2 regions of the Lactobacillus helsingborgensis genome follow, and region 2 is predicted to be linked to the other one. Evidence: a T-box and tRNA genes for the amino acid it is inferred to sense, from the RefSeq annotation. Region 2 holds a T-box; the other holds one or more tRNA genes.
What was found. The T-box of region 2 lies ahead of leuS (leucine--tRNA ligase). A T-box ahead of a tRNA ligase gene usually reads a tRNA of that ligase, here a tRNA-Leu.
Positions count from the first base shown of each region.

Region 1 (8,118 bases), 730 kb from region 2:
GCGCCACTTCATCTTTTAAGTGAATTAATTTTTCACCACATGATGGACAAGAAGTAGGAATAGGATATGGTTGTGCATCCTTAGGTCTTTTAGCCAAAACTACTTCTGAAATTTCAGGAATAATATCGCCCGCTTTGTGCAACATAACGGTGTCCCCAATGCGAACATCCTTTTGCTGTAATAAATCGGCGTTATGCAAAACAGCATGTGAAACAGTTGTACCAGCAAGTTGCACCGGATCCATGATTGCGGTTGGCGTTACGACACCTGTACGACCAACTGTCCACTTAATTTCATGAACCACTGTTTGCTGCTCCTCCGGCGGAAATTTATAAGCTATTTCCCAACGTGGTACTTTGACCGTATTACCCAAATCTTGTTGTAAATTCAGATCATCAACCTTTAAGACGATCCCGTCAATACCATAATCCAGAGAATTTCTCTTTGCCGTATATTCATCAATAAAAGCGAAGATTTCAGACATTTTAGCAATTCTTCGACCAGTTTGATTAGTATGAAAACCCAGCTGGGTCATTTTCTCAATTGCCTGATGCTGACTCGTGATTTCTTGCGGTGGATTAACCCAAGTATAAATAAATGTACTTAAATGCCGGTGCTTAGTAATACTTGCATCCAGTTGCCGTAAAGAACCAGCAGCAGCGTTACGGGGGTTGGCAAAAACCGATTCACCTTTTTCGTCGCGTTCAGCATTAAGCTTGGCAAAAGGCTCTTTACCCATATAGCACTCACCACGAACTTCTGTGGTCAATTTTTCTGGTAGGGTTTGCGGAATATCTGAAATAAATTTGGCATTGGGAGTAACATCTTCACCGACTTGACCGTTACCTCTAGTAGATGCCCTAGTTAATTTGCCATCAGTGTATTCTAACGCAATCGATAAGCCATCGATTTTTAATTCCACATTATAAGCAACTTCATGACCAATTTGTTTTCGCACACGATTATCAAATTCTTGGAGTTCTTCTTTAGAAAAGACGTCGCCCATTGAAAGCATTGGAATCTCATGCGTTACTTTGGTGAACTGGTTGTCAATTTGTCCACCAACTTTTTGCGTTATGGAATCTTGCGACACCAGCTGAGGAAATTCCTGCTCTAATTGAACTAAGCGATTATAATTTTTGTCATACACATTATCTTCTACCTCTGGGGTATCCTTCGTGTAATATGCGTTGGCCCATTCGTCCAACTTATCTCTCAGCGCAGCAACTTCTTTTCTGGCTTCATCAAGAGTTAAATCAGCCATTTTCTTCCTCCCGATTAAAAAATATATTTAAACTTCTATTTTTATTATACCTTTTTAATTGGTGCAAATGCTGCAAGAAGCCGTTTGATTCCTTTACCACTAAATGCAATATCAAGCTCCATATCTTCACCTTTACCGTTAACTTTGGTGACAACGCCTTTACCCCAAGCTTTATGTTCAACTTGGTCTCCAACGTTCCAACCCTTCTTTTCGGCGCCAACAGCTCCAGATGGTTTGACTTTGGGTGTATATACCTGTGCTCGAGCACGCTCATCACTATTAGCAAATGGTGCTGTTGTAGTTTGAAAATTGGCACTAGTTAAGTCAATTGGCACAGAATTTTCGGTGTTCAAATCTTCTTGATCAATTTCTGCCAAAAATCTTGAAGGCAGGTTATTTTGCATCCGCCCGTACATCATTCGTGAATATGCGTTAGTTAAAAACAATTCTTGTTTAGCCCTGGTAATGCCAACATAGGCCAATCGTCTTTCTTCTTCCAGCTGGTCGTCTTCCATTAAAGACCTTGATAAAGGAAAGAGTCCGTCTTCCATTCCGACTAAAAAGACCACTGGAAATTCCAAGCCTTTTGCCGCATGCAAGGTCATCAATGCTACTTGATCATCATTATTGGCCAAATCATCTTGATCACTTAAAAGGGACACTTCCGCTAAAAAATCGCTAAGTGCGTTGTCACCTGCAGCACTTTCCTCATATTCATCATCAAAACGCTTTGTTACCGATAGAAATTCATCAAGGTTTTCCAGTCTGGTTTCAGCTTCAATAGTATGCTCAGACTTAAGCGCAGCTGTATAGCCAAAATCCTGCAGGACTTTTTCAGTTAGACCGGTAACGCTATGACCTGCAGCATAACTAATTGCATCACGTAATTTAGCTCCGAAGTCGCTTAATTTGGCGGCGGCGCGAGGTGAAACTCCCGACATATTTAGATGATTAAACGCTTCGAGAAGCGTCAAATTATTTTCTTGGGCAAAATCTAAAAAGCGGCGTACGCTCACTGGTCCAATACCTCTTTTGGGAGTATTAATAATCCGGTTAAAACTCATTGTGTCACTCGGATTAGCTACTAGCTTCAAATAAGCCATAATGTCCATAATTTCTTTTCTATCATAGAATTTATGACCACCAACTATTTGGTAAGGCACATTTGACTTTACAAAAGACTCTTCTACAGTTCTGGATTGCGCATTTGTACGGTATAAAACCGCAAAATCATTGTAAGACCGCTTTTTAGTTTTAACTTCTTCCTGAATTTTAGCAATAATAAAATGGGCTTCATCATCGCCACTTTGAGCACGATAATATGTTACTTTGGCACCCTCACCTTGATCAGTCCACAAGTTCTTAGCCTTGCGGTGACTGTTATTCTTAATAACCGCATTCGCAGCTGCTAAAATATGACCTGTTGAGCGATAATTTTGTTCAAGCTTAACTGTTTGAACACCGGCATCACGATAGTCTTGCTCAAAATTCATAATATTTTCCATATTAGCGCCGCGCCAACCATAGATAGACTGATCAGCATCGCCCACAACACAAATATTTTTGTATTGGGCTGCCAGTGCGTGACATAATTCATATTGGGCTTGATTAGTATCCTGGTACTCATCTACCAAGATGTAGCGAAACTTGTTTTGATAATAATGTAAAACCGTATTATCGCTCTTGAATAAAACCAAAGTCTGCATAATCAAATCATCAAAATCCATAATTTGATCGTGCTTTAAGCGTCTCTGATATTCCTGATATACCCTTGCAGTTATCTTTTCAAAAGGTGAAGCCGCACTAGCTGCATAGGCATCTGGCGTAAGCAAATCATTCTTTCCGTTAGAAATTGCCGCTAGGATTCTTCTAGGTTCATACATCTTCGGGTTAATATTTTGCTCTTTTTCAATGTGCTTAATCAACGTAAGCTGCTCTGCAGAATCAGCAATTGAAAAATTACCAGTATAGCCGATTTTTTCAGCATCCCGCCTTAAAATACGTACACAAAGAGCATGAAAAGTAGACATCCAAATGCTATCGGCGCGGACACCCAGTAATTTCTGTTCTCTTTGTCTCATTTCACTAGCTGCTTTATTAGTGAAAGTAATAGCTAAAATATTCCAGGGCGCAACCTCTTTTTCAGCAACTAAATAAGCAATTCGGCGAGTTAATACAGATGTTTTGCCAGAACCGGCTCCTGCAACAACCAATAATGGTCCTTCCGTAATCTTAACTGCCTTTTTTTGTTGTGGATTTAATCCTGTCAAAATTGATTCTGCGTTCATTCTGAATCCTTTCACCCCGAAAATTTATAACTATTTTATTGTACCAAAAATCATGACCATCTTTGGAGTTGATTGCACTCTATTTGTCAAAACGGTCAAGGTTGTATTCTTCAATTAATTTGATTAATTTATCAGCATAATTAGGGTCAGTGGCATAGCCATCTTTAACCAAAGCGCGTGCCTGTGCCCGATAATTTTTGGCAGCTAAAACATGGCTGTATTGGTTAGCATCCCAGCTGGTGCCTTTTTGAAACAGCCGCGCATGGGCCCTGATAGAAGCCTCATAAGAGTCATAAATTTGAAAGCGGGCTTTAACGATAATCCACTTACCCTTTTCAAATTCTTTAGTTTTTAAAACAGCCGAAGTATTGGGATTATTGCCCTTGACACCAAATAAATTATTATATTTTTGCGAAAGGTCACTCTTGCCATAATCGCTTTCAAGACAAGCTTGAGCTATTGTAATGCTGGGTAATAAATCAAAGGACTTATCAACTTCCTTGGCTATTGGTCCAATCTCCCTAATAAAAGCTTTATGCTGCCTGATTATTTTTTGTCTGGCTTCTTCGCGAGCAAGTTGCTCTTGTCTAATTTGCTCTGACTGAATTGCCTGACGACGATAATAGCGAAAAGCTGCAAACGCAACAATAAGTGCAAATAAAATAATAAACGTGCGGATAATGATCGCTGTGTTAGATAATTTTCTGCTTTTTCGTTTTCTCGCCATAGATTTTCCCTTGCTTTAAAAAATTCTCTTAATTAAGTATAACCTCTATTGGCTGTAAATTATGCAATGTAATTAATTTTTAAAATAAAAATAGTAAAAATTATACTTTCTTTGGTTCTTTAAATTAGGGCATAAAAAAAGGAGCTTCAGCTCCAATAAGTTTTATGCGGGCAAGAAGACTCGAACTTCCACGATCTAAAAACGATCACAAGATCCTTAGTCTTGCGCGTCTGCCATTCCGCCATGCCCGCAACACATTCAATACTATAACCCAAAATTAACTTTAACACAAGACTTTTCTTACTCATTTTAGCTAAAAATGGTTTAATTTACCATTTGCTCATTGACATACCGGGCATACAGGCTGTGATTTTGCATCAATTCATGGTGAGTACCGTGACCTGTTATTCTGCCATGCTCAACAAAATAAATTTGGTCGGCATTAACAATTGTAGCAAGCCTGTGAGCAATGACCAACGTGGTGCGGTTAACCATTAATTTGTCAAGCGCCTGCTGTACTTTGCCCTCTGATTCTGAATCAAGGCTGGCAGTAGCTTCATCCAGCATCAATATTTTAGGATTTCTTAAAAAGGCACGGGCAATAGCTAAGCGCTGCTTTTGTCCGCCTGATAGTTTAATTCCTCGCTCGCCAATTTCAGTTTCCATTTGGTCAGGAAATACCCGCACAAAATGATCAGCATAAGCCAGAGCAAGTCCATGCCACAGCTCATCGTCAGTTAATTTTTGATTTAACCCATAAACCAAATTATCACGGATTGTTCCAGAAAATATTGCACTGTTTTGTGAAACATACCCTATTTGGTTACGCCAGTTAACCAAATCAATATCCTGAATATTTTGGCCTGCAATAGTAAATTGACCGCTAGCCGGTTGGTAGAAACGCTCTAATAAAGAAAAAATGGTAGATTTACCGCCGCCACTTGGTCCTACAAAAGCGATTACCGAGTTAGGTTTAGCAGTAAAGGAAATTGATTGTAAAACCGGTTCGCCTATTTTGTAACTAAAACTAACTTTTTGAGCAGTGAGAGTTTTATTAGTTAAATCGCAAGTTTGGTGCGACAAATTTTGTTCAGGCTTAATCTTTAAAATTGCCTGAATACGTTCGGTTGATCCCAAAGCTTTTTGAATTTGAGAAAAGAAAGTCGCAAAATTGGCAACCGGTGCAATCACATTAAATAAATAAAGTAGAAAGGCCACTAAGGAGCCACTTGTTAATGATCCTTGACCCACTCTGATAATGCCAAAAGCTAAAATACCAGCGAAGGCAGCCATCATCAAGGTCATGATAATTGGCTGCAATACAGCTTCGACCCGCGCGTCGAGCACCCCGATGCCAAAGATTCTTTGGATCATTTTATTGCCCGCTTCTTGTTCGCATTCTTCACCATTACTGGATTTTATCAAACGGACTTCGGATAGTTTTTCACTGACAGCGCCATTAAATTCGGCAGTTGCTGATTGCAGCTTGCGTCCTAAACGCACCATTATGCGCCCCACTGGTAGTAAAATGATTACCACAATGGGCACGACCGTAAACATGAGTGTTGCCATTTGCCAATCCATGACTACCAAGATAATTAGTGAAAACAAAAGCTGAATAGCACCGGTAATAAAATTGGGAAACTGTGAGGCCAGTAAGTCTTTAATAATTCCCGTATCATTCACTAGCCGAGAGCTGCTTTCACCAACTTTATTTTCATCAAAATAAGTCACTGGCAGTTTAAGCAAATGTTCCCAAAGGCGCTCACGCAAACTCTTAACTACGCTTTCGCCAAAAAAACGCAAAACATAGCCGCCCAGAGTTCCCAGAATTAACTGCAAAACAAAAACAACGATAATAATTATTAAACTTGAATAATTAAAACTATCCCATTTACTTGTGTCTACCAGCACCTTAGTCAGCAAAGGCAAAGCCAAATTAGCAACACTGGTAATTAAACTAAGTATTAATCCGAGTGCAAATAATGATTTCTTAACGTTTAAACTTTTTAAGAGCCCTAAAAAATCACTAAGTTTAACCATTTGCGTTTTATCTTGACGTGACTTGAATGCCATCTAGGATACCGGCTTTCTGAATTTAGACTAAATAAAAAGTCTTTCAATTATCTATTGAAAAACTTTTTATTTTCTAATTATAAATCTTCATTTTCATTATGCCAGCATTTAGGGTAAAAATCGCGGTTGTATTTGTGCATTTTAACAAATCTACAATAATTCCGCACACAATCATCATCCATATCAAAATCAGGGCGACAATGATGGTGTTTTGGCATATGTTTACACATTTTATGTAGCTCCTCTTTAGAACAATCATGATCTGCTGCATATTTACACCATTTCTTAAACTTTGCCATGCAGTCTGCCGGATCAACCATTTCCCCCATTTTTTCTTTGAAATCGTCATCCCAATTATTGCTTATTTTTTCTAATAATTGTCTTAGTTGCTTCTGTTCTTCCTCTGTCAGACCAGCAAAAAATGGTTCAGTATCCCGCTTATCTATCAACAGCTTTAATTTGTTAGCCTTTTCTCTTCCAGAATCAGTTAAATAAACCCGTTTTACCCGTTTATCTTGGTCATCAGTTTCACGGGTAATATCGCCTTTTAGTTCCATTTTTTTCAATAATTCAGCAAGAGAACCCGGTTTAAGAGCCAGAATCTCCGCTAAGTAATTTTGCGATAAGCCGTCAGCAAGTTTTAAGACTGCTAAAACCCGTTTTTGCCCCGATATTGGTCCCTTGTTCTGATATAAATAATAACGACTGGCACGCATTATGTAATGAAGCTGTCTCATTAAATCATCACTTAATTCACTCATAATTAATCTCCTTTAAATTAAAAAAGTTAGGTACCTAATATTTATAATTTAATTATAGTTTGGTACCTAACAAAATGTCAAATTATAGCAAAAGATTTTTAGTGTAAATTAATGGCTAAATTCTGCTTCAACAATTTTAATTTTCCCCCGCATCTGCCACAGGCAAAGCGCCGCATGTTAAGCCGCCGGACACGTAAAAACTCTTGGCCGCATTTGGTGCAAACATATAAATATTTTGCTTTCCTAGTCCTTTTTAAGCCAATATCCGGTGCATAGCGCGAGCCTCCTACTGCACTAAGCAAAGTCTTAAAATCTTGATCTTGATGCCGATAGCCTTGCTGGCTTAAATGCAAGTGATAATGGGTTAATTCGTGTTTAATAATGCCAATTAATTCCCGGAAATATTGTGGTGCTAAAAAATGGGCGTTAATCTCAATATGATGATCGTCTAAATGATAACGGCCACCGGTTGTGGTCATCCGGTAATTAATTTTTACTTGGTGGTTAAATTGCCTGCCAAAATACGTGAGAGACACTTGCTCCACTAAATTTTGCAATTCTGCTGCAGTCATATTATCTGAAAAGTTTGGCATAAAGAGCTGCCTCTTTTTTAGTCTTAATCCTTACTTTTAAAGCCGTAACTAATTTTCTTTTTAAAGGTTTAGCACCCTCCATCCAAGTCCCGGTGAATACGTGAATAGTTTTTGATTGTGCTGACGGATTGCACAAAACGCCATCAGGATAAACATGGATTCCTGCTTGCAACTCCTGCTCTTGGTTATTTGGTTGGGCACCATACTTATTTTTTAAAATATCAGACACAGAAACCGTATTAACGCCTGCCAGTTGGTCTTGCTTATCAAAGGTAAAGTTGCGGTCATCATAATAAGAAAGCATGTCCTGAATGAGAGGATGTCCCTTTTCAGCTCCAAAGACTGCCGTAAAAGGATTCTCTTTATTTTCAAAGCCAACAAATGCCTTATTATTTAATAAATCATGCAA
Region 1 is NZ_CP029544.1:517,906-526,023, reverse strand. It holds gene ligA (NAD-dependent DNA ligase LigA) at 1-1,264, opposite strand, end outside; gene pcrA (DNA helicase PcrA) at 1,309-3,552, opposite strand; gene DLD54_RS02635 (glycoside hydrolase family 73 protein) at 3,632-4,279, opposite strand; tRNA gene DLD54_RS02630 (tRNA-Leu) at 4,445-4,530, opposite strand; gene DLD54_RS02625 (ABC transporter ATP-binding protein) at 4,604-6,355, opposite strand; gene DLD54_RS02620 (MarR family winged helix-turn-helix transcriptional regulator) at 6,433-7,116, opposite strand; gene DLD54_RS02615 (SprT family protein) at 7,215-7,688, opposite strand; gene DLD54_RS02610 (glycosyltransferase family 32 protein) at 7,690-8,118, opposite strand, start outside.
Region 1: it encodes a tRNA-Leu, which carries the amino acid that the T-box ahead of leuS (leucine--tRNA ligase) is inferred to sense. The anticodon was not compared.

Region 2 (8,118 bases):
TACGTAAAATATTTGATTTGCGCCCGGCTGGGATCATTAAAATGCTTAATTTAAGGCGGCCAATTTACGAGCAGACCGCTGCTTACGGCCACTTTGGCAGAACCGATATTGATTTACCATGGGAAAAAACCGATAAAGTTCAAGAACTTTTAAACTTTGTTCACGAAAATAAATAGTTTTATCAGCTAATGAAGGGGTTGTAATTGTGAAGAAGACAAATGTACGAATAGTAATGATTGCGATTTTTATGACGACGTTTATGACCGCCATTGAAGGTACAATCGTTTCTACAGCAATGCCAACAATTGTTTCTGATCTGAATGGATTAGAAATCATGAATTGGGTTGTTTCCATATTTTTGTTTATGACTGCTGTATCGACTCCTTTATACGGTAAGTTGGCAGACAGCTTCGGTCGTAAACCAATCTTTTTATTTGGAATAGCACTTTTTGTGGTTGGTTCAGCGCTTTGTGGTCAAGCACAAAATATGGTTGAACTAATTTTATTCCGTGTTATTCAGGGATTAGGCTCTGGAGCTGTTCAACCGGTGGCAATGACCATTATTGCCGATTTATACAGTTTGGAAAAAAGAACCAAGATGTTAGGTCTTAATTCCGGTTTCTGGGGTGTAGCATCAGTTATTGCACCACTGCTTGGTGGTTTTATTGTCCAAAATCTATCTTGGCATTGGGTTTTCTACATTAATGTGCCAATTGGCATTATTGCCCTACTGTTAATTATCTTTTTCCTTAAGGAACCAAAGAATAAGAAGAAAAGCAAACTTGATGTTAAAGGAACATTTTGGTTAGTAATTTTACTTCTGACCTTAATGTTTACACTGCAGGATCTAGGGACAATTAAGCCGCTAATGCTGGCCGCCTTAGTCGCTTTAATCATTATTAGTGCAATTGTGTTCTACTATGAAGAAAAACGCGCAGAAGATCCTATAATGCCTCTTTCAATGCTCAAAGGCAGGGAGTTCTTAGCCGTCAATATGATTACACTGCTTATCGCAGGGGTAGTTATTGGTTTTGAATTTTACATTCCAACCTGGATGCAGGGAATTAACGGTACTTCTGCTACTGTAGCCGGTTTTGCCGTAACGCCAAGTTCAGTAATGTGGGTAGTTGGCTCATTCTTAATTGGTGGTATGCTTAGCCGCTGGGGCGTAAGAAAAACCTTCTTCGGACTATTAACCATTCTTTTAATAGCAGATTGCATGTTGCTAATTGTGCCGATACACACGCCGTTTTGGGTATTCTGTGTGATTGCCACATTAAATGGCTTTTCCTTTGGTGGCGTTTTAACCGCATCACAGGTTCGCTCACAGGTGCTGGTTTCAAAAGAAAATATCGGTGTTGCTACTTCTTTTAACACTTTGATGCGGTATTTAGGGCAAACGATGATGGTTTCAATTTTTGGTATTACCTTTAATACCGTTGTTGCAAACCAACTTGCTCATCATACTAATTTAACTCAATCAATGATGAACAAAATTGTTTCTTCAGTTAAAGCAAAGGAGCTTGCCGCTAACTTAATTCCACAATTAAGAGCAGTGCTCTTTAGCGCTTTAAAAGGTGTTTACTGCGTTTCTCTAGTAGCAATTATAATTTCAATTATTTTTAACTGCATTTATAAAAAACAACAAAAAAATAGCTAACTAAAATAAATATTGAGTAAAACCTGCTGGTAACCAAATCAGCAGGTTTTTTATTTATTTAACTTTTCTCTATAGTAGAAAAGTCGCTTTCTAAAAATTATAATAGACGATATCAAAAAAATTACAGATAGGAAGTATAGCATGGAAAGGCAAATTACCAATTGGCGTTCTTTAGGTGGACATGTCGGTGCTGGAGGAAAAAAGGTTAGAGATGACTTGCTTTTTCGGTGTGGTCAATTATATAATTTAACCCCATTTCAAAAAGAACAACTACAAGATAAATATCAAATTAAACGTGTTTTCGATTTTAGAGGGCAGGATGAACGCAAACAATTTCCAGATTTCTTGTGGTCAGGTCTAGACTACGTGGTAATTGATGTGTTAAAGGATGCTCAAGTCAATCAAGCCAGTGTGGAAACGATTATTTCTGGTAGTTATAGTGCGGAAGAAGATATGTTAACTACTTATGAAGAACTGGTAATGGAGAAGTCTGCACAAACAGGTTATCGGCAATTTTTGTTGACTTTAATCAATGATCCCACTCCAACAGCATTTCACTGTTTTGCGGGCAAGGACAGGACAGGCGTAGCAGCAGCTCTCATATTAAAAACTTTAGGAGTCAGTGATGAGGAAATTTATGCGGACTACCTTGAAACTATTCCAGCACGTAAACAAGAAAATCAAGAAATTTTAGACTACTTGCAAGATCATTTAACTAGTGCGCAGCTAGATGAGGTTGCGGTTGCACTAACCGTTAAAAAAGCTTATTTAGAAAGGTATTTTGCTACTATCAAGCGCAACTTTGGTGATTTTGACAATTATCTTATGCAAGGACTGAATTTACCAGCTGATTTTAAAGATAAGATGCGCCAAATTTATTTAGTGTAGGTCACAATTTTAAAAAGATGCTCAATGCAGCGTTTAACTTTAAATAAATAATTAATATATGAAGGTAAAAATACCGGTAAAACTATAATTACTAAATTAAATATTTCTTCTTATTTGTAGTTAAAAGTTTATAAAATGTTCATCATTAAAATAAATAACTAAGTAAAACTTTTATCAAGTTGATTTTTGCTAATTTCAACTTAATAGCTGACTTTGCAGCTAAAATGCGCTAAATTTAGTTAGTATGATATTAAAACTAACAAGAATTTGAATAAAGGAGAAAAAATGCAACGCGACGAATATATCAAAAGTCTCAATCTTGAACCCCATCAAGAAGGTGGCTGGTTCAGACAAGTTTATACCAGTGATAAGCAATTTTATGACGAAGATAGCAAGGGAGAACGTTTCTACTACACCTCAATTTATTTTTTACTCGATGATAAGAATTGCTCTCATTTTCACCGTTTAAATCATGATGAGATGTGGTATTATCACGATGGTCAGGCAATTACTATTCACTGCATTTCGCCTGAGGGCAAATATTATGCGGTTAAATTAGGAAAAAATGTTGCGCAATGTGAATGTCTGCAGTTTAGGGTGCCAAAATATACTATCTTTGCTTCGGAAGTGACCGAGCCTGACAGCTTTTGCCTAGTAAGCTGTGTTGTTTCTCCCGGCTTTGATTATCACGATTTTGAGCTGCTTAAAAAAGCAGATTTGTTAAAGAAGTATCCAGAATATAAAGACGTCATTGACCGTCTAGCTCAAGATTAATTCTGACTACAAAAAAAGTTCAAACTACTAAAAGTTTGAACTTTTTGTTTTAAACTAAACTGTTTTCTTGTGCGCGCATTTCTAAATAATAGTGATATAAGAAGGAGTAGCCGATTAGTAAGAATGCAATCCCTTCTAAAAAGCCGCCAACTACATCTGAAGGATAGTGTACGTGGCTAAAAATCCTTGTATATCCGATTAATATGGGAAAGCAGGCCCAAACAATGCATAACACAGTTTTGGCCGCTTTATTTTTTATTAATAAAATTGTTAAAACAATTAAAATTCCAAATAAAGTAGCACTGCCAACAGAATGTCCAGAAGGAAAACTATAACCGTGTGCTGCAACTAGATGATGCGTGAAAGGCCTGTGACGAGCAATAGCATGTTTAATAATCCAATTATAACCGTTGGCAGCAATCATCGTTCCGGCTGTAAAAAACGCATAGGCAAACTTTTTAAAAAGTGCTAAGACGATTACCAGCAAAATGGTTTCAACCATAATCACATTTGTATTGCCCAGATTAGTAAAAACAGTAGCAAATTTGATAAGTATTGGATTATTGTTGCAGATAATATTGATTACAGTCCGGTCAAATTCATGAATAAACTGGTTTTCTGAAGCAACTAGAATTGCCCATGCAGCATATAAAATTAAGAATATGGTGGCGGGTATTATGGTATCTCTTTTTGTTTGAATTGTTTTGTTCAAAAACTTTCTCCCCTTGTTTTTTTTAGCATTTGTGGTAAATTATAATCATTATTGGTCAAAAAGGAAAGATCAGGAATTAGTAGTAATTTTGTTTTTCTATAGAGAAGAGTCGGTTGGTGCAAGACTTGAAAAACAAGTTATGAACTGAGCCTGAAGACAAGTCTATCGTTAGCTATCCGCGTTAAGGGGCGTGAGTGTCACACTTTTTAGTGTGGAACTTAGGTGGTACCGCGATTATTCGTCCTATGAATTGTTTCATAGGGCTTTTTTTATGAGGTGAAAATATGTACAATCACAAAGTCGTTGAAAAAAAGTGGCAGGATTATTGGGAAAAAAATCAAACATTTAAAACTAGCACTGATTCTAAAAAGAAAAATTATTATGTTCTAGACATGTTTCCTTTTCCATCTGGTAAAGGGTTGCATGTTGGACACCCTGAAGGTTACACAGCAACTGACATTGTTGCACGGATGAAACGCAGTCAGGGCTATAATGTTCTTCACCCAATGGGGTGGGATGCGTTTGGTCTGCCAACCGAGCAGTATGCGCTGCAGACTGGTCAGGATCCAGCTGTTGTTACTAAGGAAAACATTGCTAATTTCAAAAGACAACTTAATAAATTGGGTTTTTCTTACGATTGGAATAGAGAGCTGACAACCTGCGATCCCAAATACTACAAGTGGACGCAATGGACATTTGAACAAATGTATAAAAACGGCTTGGCTTATGAAGCAGAAGCGCCAGTTAATTGGTCACCTGATTTAGGCACCGTTGTCGCTAATGAAGATATAGTAGACGGTAAGACTGAACGTGGTGGTTACCCGATATATCGTCGTAATATGAAGCAGTGGATGCTTAGAATTACCAAATATGCTGATCGTCTGCTAGCAGGTTTAGACAATCTTGATTGGCCAGAAAATATTAAGGAGATGCAAAGAAACTGGATTGGCCGCTCGGTAGGTGCCCAAATCACTTTTAAAGTTAAAGATTCTACAGAGACCTTTGACGTTTTCAGTACGCGGCCAGACACTCTTTTTGGGGCAACTTATGCAGTTTTAGCACCTGAAAATAAATTAGTCTCAAAAATTATGACTGCTGGTCATAAAGATGAAGTTAACGCTTATATTAAACAAATTGAATCTAAATCCGACCTTGAAAGAACAGATTTAAACAAAACCAAAACCGGTGTGTTCACTGGGGCTTATGCAATTAATCCAGTAAATAACGAAGAAATTCCAATTTGGATTGCTGACTATGTTCTTGCTAGCTATGGTACTGGCGCGGTAATGGCTGTACCGGCCCATGATACGCGTGATTATGAGTTCGCTCGGAAATTCAATTTGCCTATTAAGGCTGTAATTAAGGGTGGAGATATTGCTCAAGAAGCATATACCGGTGAAGGTCCGCACATTAATTCCGATTTCTTAAATGGTCTTAATATTGAAGATGCCAAGAAAAAAATTGTGGCTTGGCTAGAAGAACATCACGCTGGAGAACAAAAGGTTAATTACAAATTGCGTGACTGGGAGTTCAGTCGTCAGCGCTACTGGGGTGAACCAATTCCTGTAATTCACTGGGAAGATGGAGAAACAACTTTAGTTCCCGAAGATGAACTGCCACTTGTTTTGCCTCATGCCACTGATATCAAGCCATCCGGTACTCCTGAAAGTCCATTGGTTAACTTGAAGGATTGGGTAAATGTAGTTGACAAGAATGGCCGCAAAGGTAAACGTGAAACGAACACTATGCCTAACTGGGCTGGGTCTTCTTGGTACTTCTTACGCTTTGTTGACCCGCACAATGATAATAAACTGGCTGATTATGAATTACTGCAGAAATGGATGCCGGTTGACCTCTACATTGGTGGTGCTGAACATGCCGTTAGACACCTGCTTTACGCTAGATTTTGGAATATGGTCCTTTATGACTTGGGTGTTGTACCAAATGAGGAACCTTTCCAAAGACTTTACAATCAAGGGCTTATTCTCAAGGATCATGACAAAATGTCTAAATCAAAGGGCAATGTTGTTAACCCGGATGATGTGATTGACGAATATGGTGCAGATAGCCTGAGAATGTATGAAATGTTTATGGGACCGCTTGATGCCTCGATTGATTGGGATGATAATGGTCCAGCTTCTACAAAGAAATTTTTAGACAGAGTTTGGCGCTTATTTGTTAACGATTTAGACTTAAAGTCAATACCTCAAGAAAATATCGTTGATGAAAATGATGGTACTTTAGATAAAATTTATAACGAAACTGTTAAAAAAGTTACCGAAGATTTTGATGATCTGCACTTTAATACGGCAATTTCACAATTGATGGTCTTTATTAATGCTGCTCAAAAGGCTAAAACAATTCCTAAAGAATATGCCGAAGGCTTTATTACGCTTTTAGCTCCGATTGCTCCTCACATGATGGAAGAAATTTGGCAAATATTTGGTCACGAAGAATCAGTTACATTTGCCAAATGGCCATCCTATGATCCAGCTAAGTTGGTAGAAACTACTGTTGAAATAATGGTTCAAGTCAATGGTAAGTTACGAGGAAACTTTAAAGCTGCAAAGGATATGGCTCAAGAAGAAGTTAAGAAACAAGCTTTGTCCTTACCTCACGTTCAAAAATTCTTAAGCGGCAAAGAAATTAAAAAAGTCATTGTTGTACCTAATAAAATAGTCAATATTGTAGCCAAATAAAGTTAATTTTTCCTAAAGTGCAAAGTATATTTGTTGTTAATTGCCTTTTTTCATTCACAATAATATAGTTAGTAAATAAGATTTAGGGAATATTAATGAGAGAAAATAATTCAGCAGAACAAAATACGCAAAACACTTTTATTAAAGGCAGTGCGTGGATGACTTTTGGGTCTATTACTTCACGTATTTTAGGTGCCCTCTATATAATTCCGTGGTTTTATTGGATGTCACCTTACGGTAATATTGCTAACGCTCTGACTGCAAGAAGTTACAACATCTACAGTATTTTTATCTTAATTTCTACTGCGGGAATTCCTGGTGCTGTTGCCAAGCAGGTAGCAAAATATAATGCACTTAATGAATATGGCGTTGGTCGTAAACTGTTTCATCGCGGCCTAATTCTTATGGTGATTTTAGGAATTATTTCAGCAGGGATCATGTACCTTGCTTCGCCTTTTTTAGCCTCTAACGGTGCCCAAGTTGATCCTAGACAGGTAAAAGTAATGCGCAGCCTATCGTATGCCATTTTAATTATTCCTGTATTGAGCATCATGAGGGGTTATTTTCAGGGCTATGAAGATATGATGCCGTCTGCAATTTCCCAGTTTGTCGAGCAGCTAGCCCGTGTTATTTGGATGCTGCTGACTGCATACGTGATTATGCAGGTGCAGCACGGCAATTTTGTGGATGCTGTAGTGCAGTCCAACTTTGCAGCTGCAATTGGTGCGATTTTTGGTATTGCTATTTTAGCGTGGTTTTTGTTTTCCAGAAAAACCATGCTTGACGAATTGGTAGAAAATTCCGACAATGAAATTCAGGTTTCAACTTCGGCCTTATTTGTTGAAATCATTGCCCAAGCTATTCCATTTATTATTATTGATGCTGGCATTCAGCTTTTCTATCTCGTAGATCAATATACTTTCCATCCAATGATTGCTAATTTAATTACTGCAAGCAATAATACTATTGAAACTTGGTATGCTTTGTTTGCACTTAATGCTAATAAGTTGATCATGATTATTGTATCTTTAGCTAGTGCGATGGCAGTAACTGCAATACCGCTATTATCAGCAGCTCATACGAAACATGATTTTCACGCAATTTCGGATCAAATAGGTAATACATTAGATTTGTTCTTATTTGTCATGATACCGGCTGCTTTTGGGATGGCAGCAATTTCTACCCCGGTTTACACTATTTTTTATGGCTACGACCAATTAGGTTCAAATGTACTGTACCTTTCTTCTTTTACTGCTATTTCTTTGGGGTTATTTACTGTATTGATGGCTATTTTACAGGGCTTATCAGAAAATACGTTGGCAATAAAATATTTGGTTTTAGGGCTAATTATCAAAATTCTGATGCAATATCCAATGATTTATCTC
Region 2 is NZ_CP029544.1:1,247,753-1,255,870, reverse strand. It holds gene metK (methionine adenosyltransferase) at 1-176, shown strand, start outside; gene DLD54_RS05935 (MDR family MFS transporter) at 206-1,660, shown strand; gene DLD54_RS05930 (tyrosine-protein phosphatase) at 1,802-2,548, shown strand; gene DLD54_RS05925 (cupin domain-containing protein) at 2,834-3,322, shown strand; gene DLD54_RS05920 (phosphatase PAP2 family protein) at 3,372-4,034, opposite strand; T-box leader at 4,091-4,283, shown strand; gene leuS (leucine--tRNA ligase) at 4,319-6,733, shown strand; gene DLD54_RS05910 (putative polysaccharide biosynthesis protein) at 6,829-8,118, shown strand, end outside.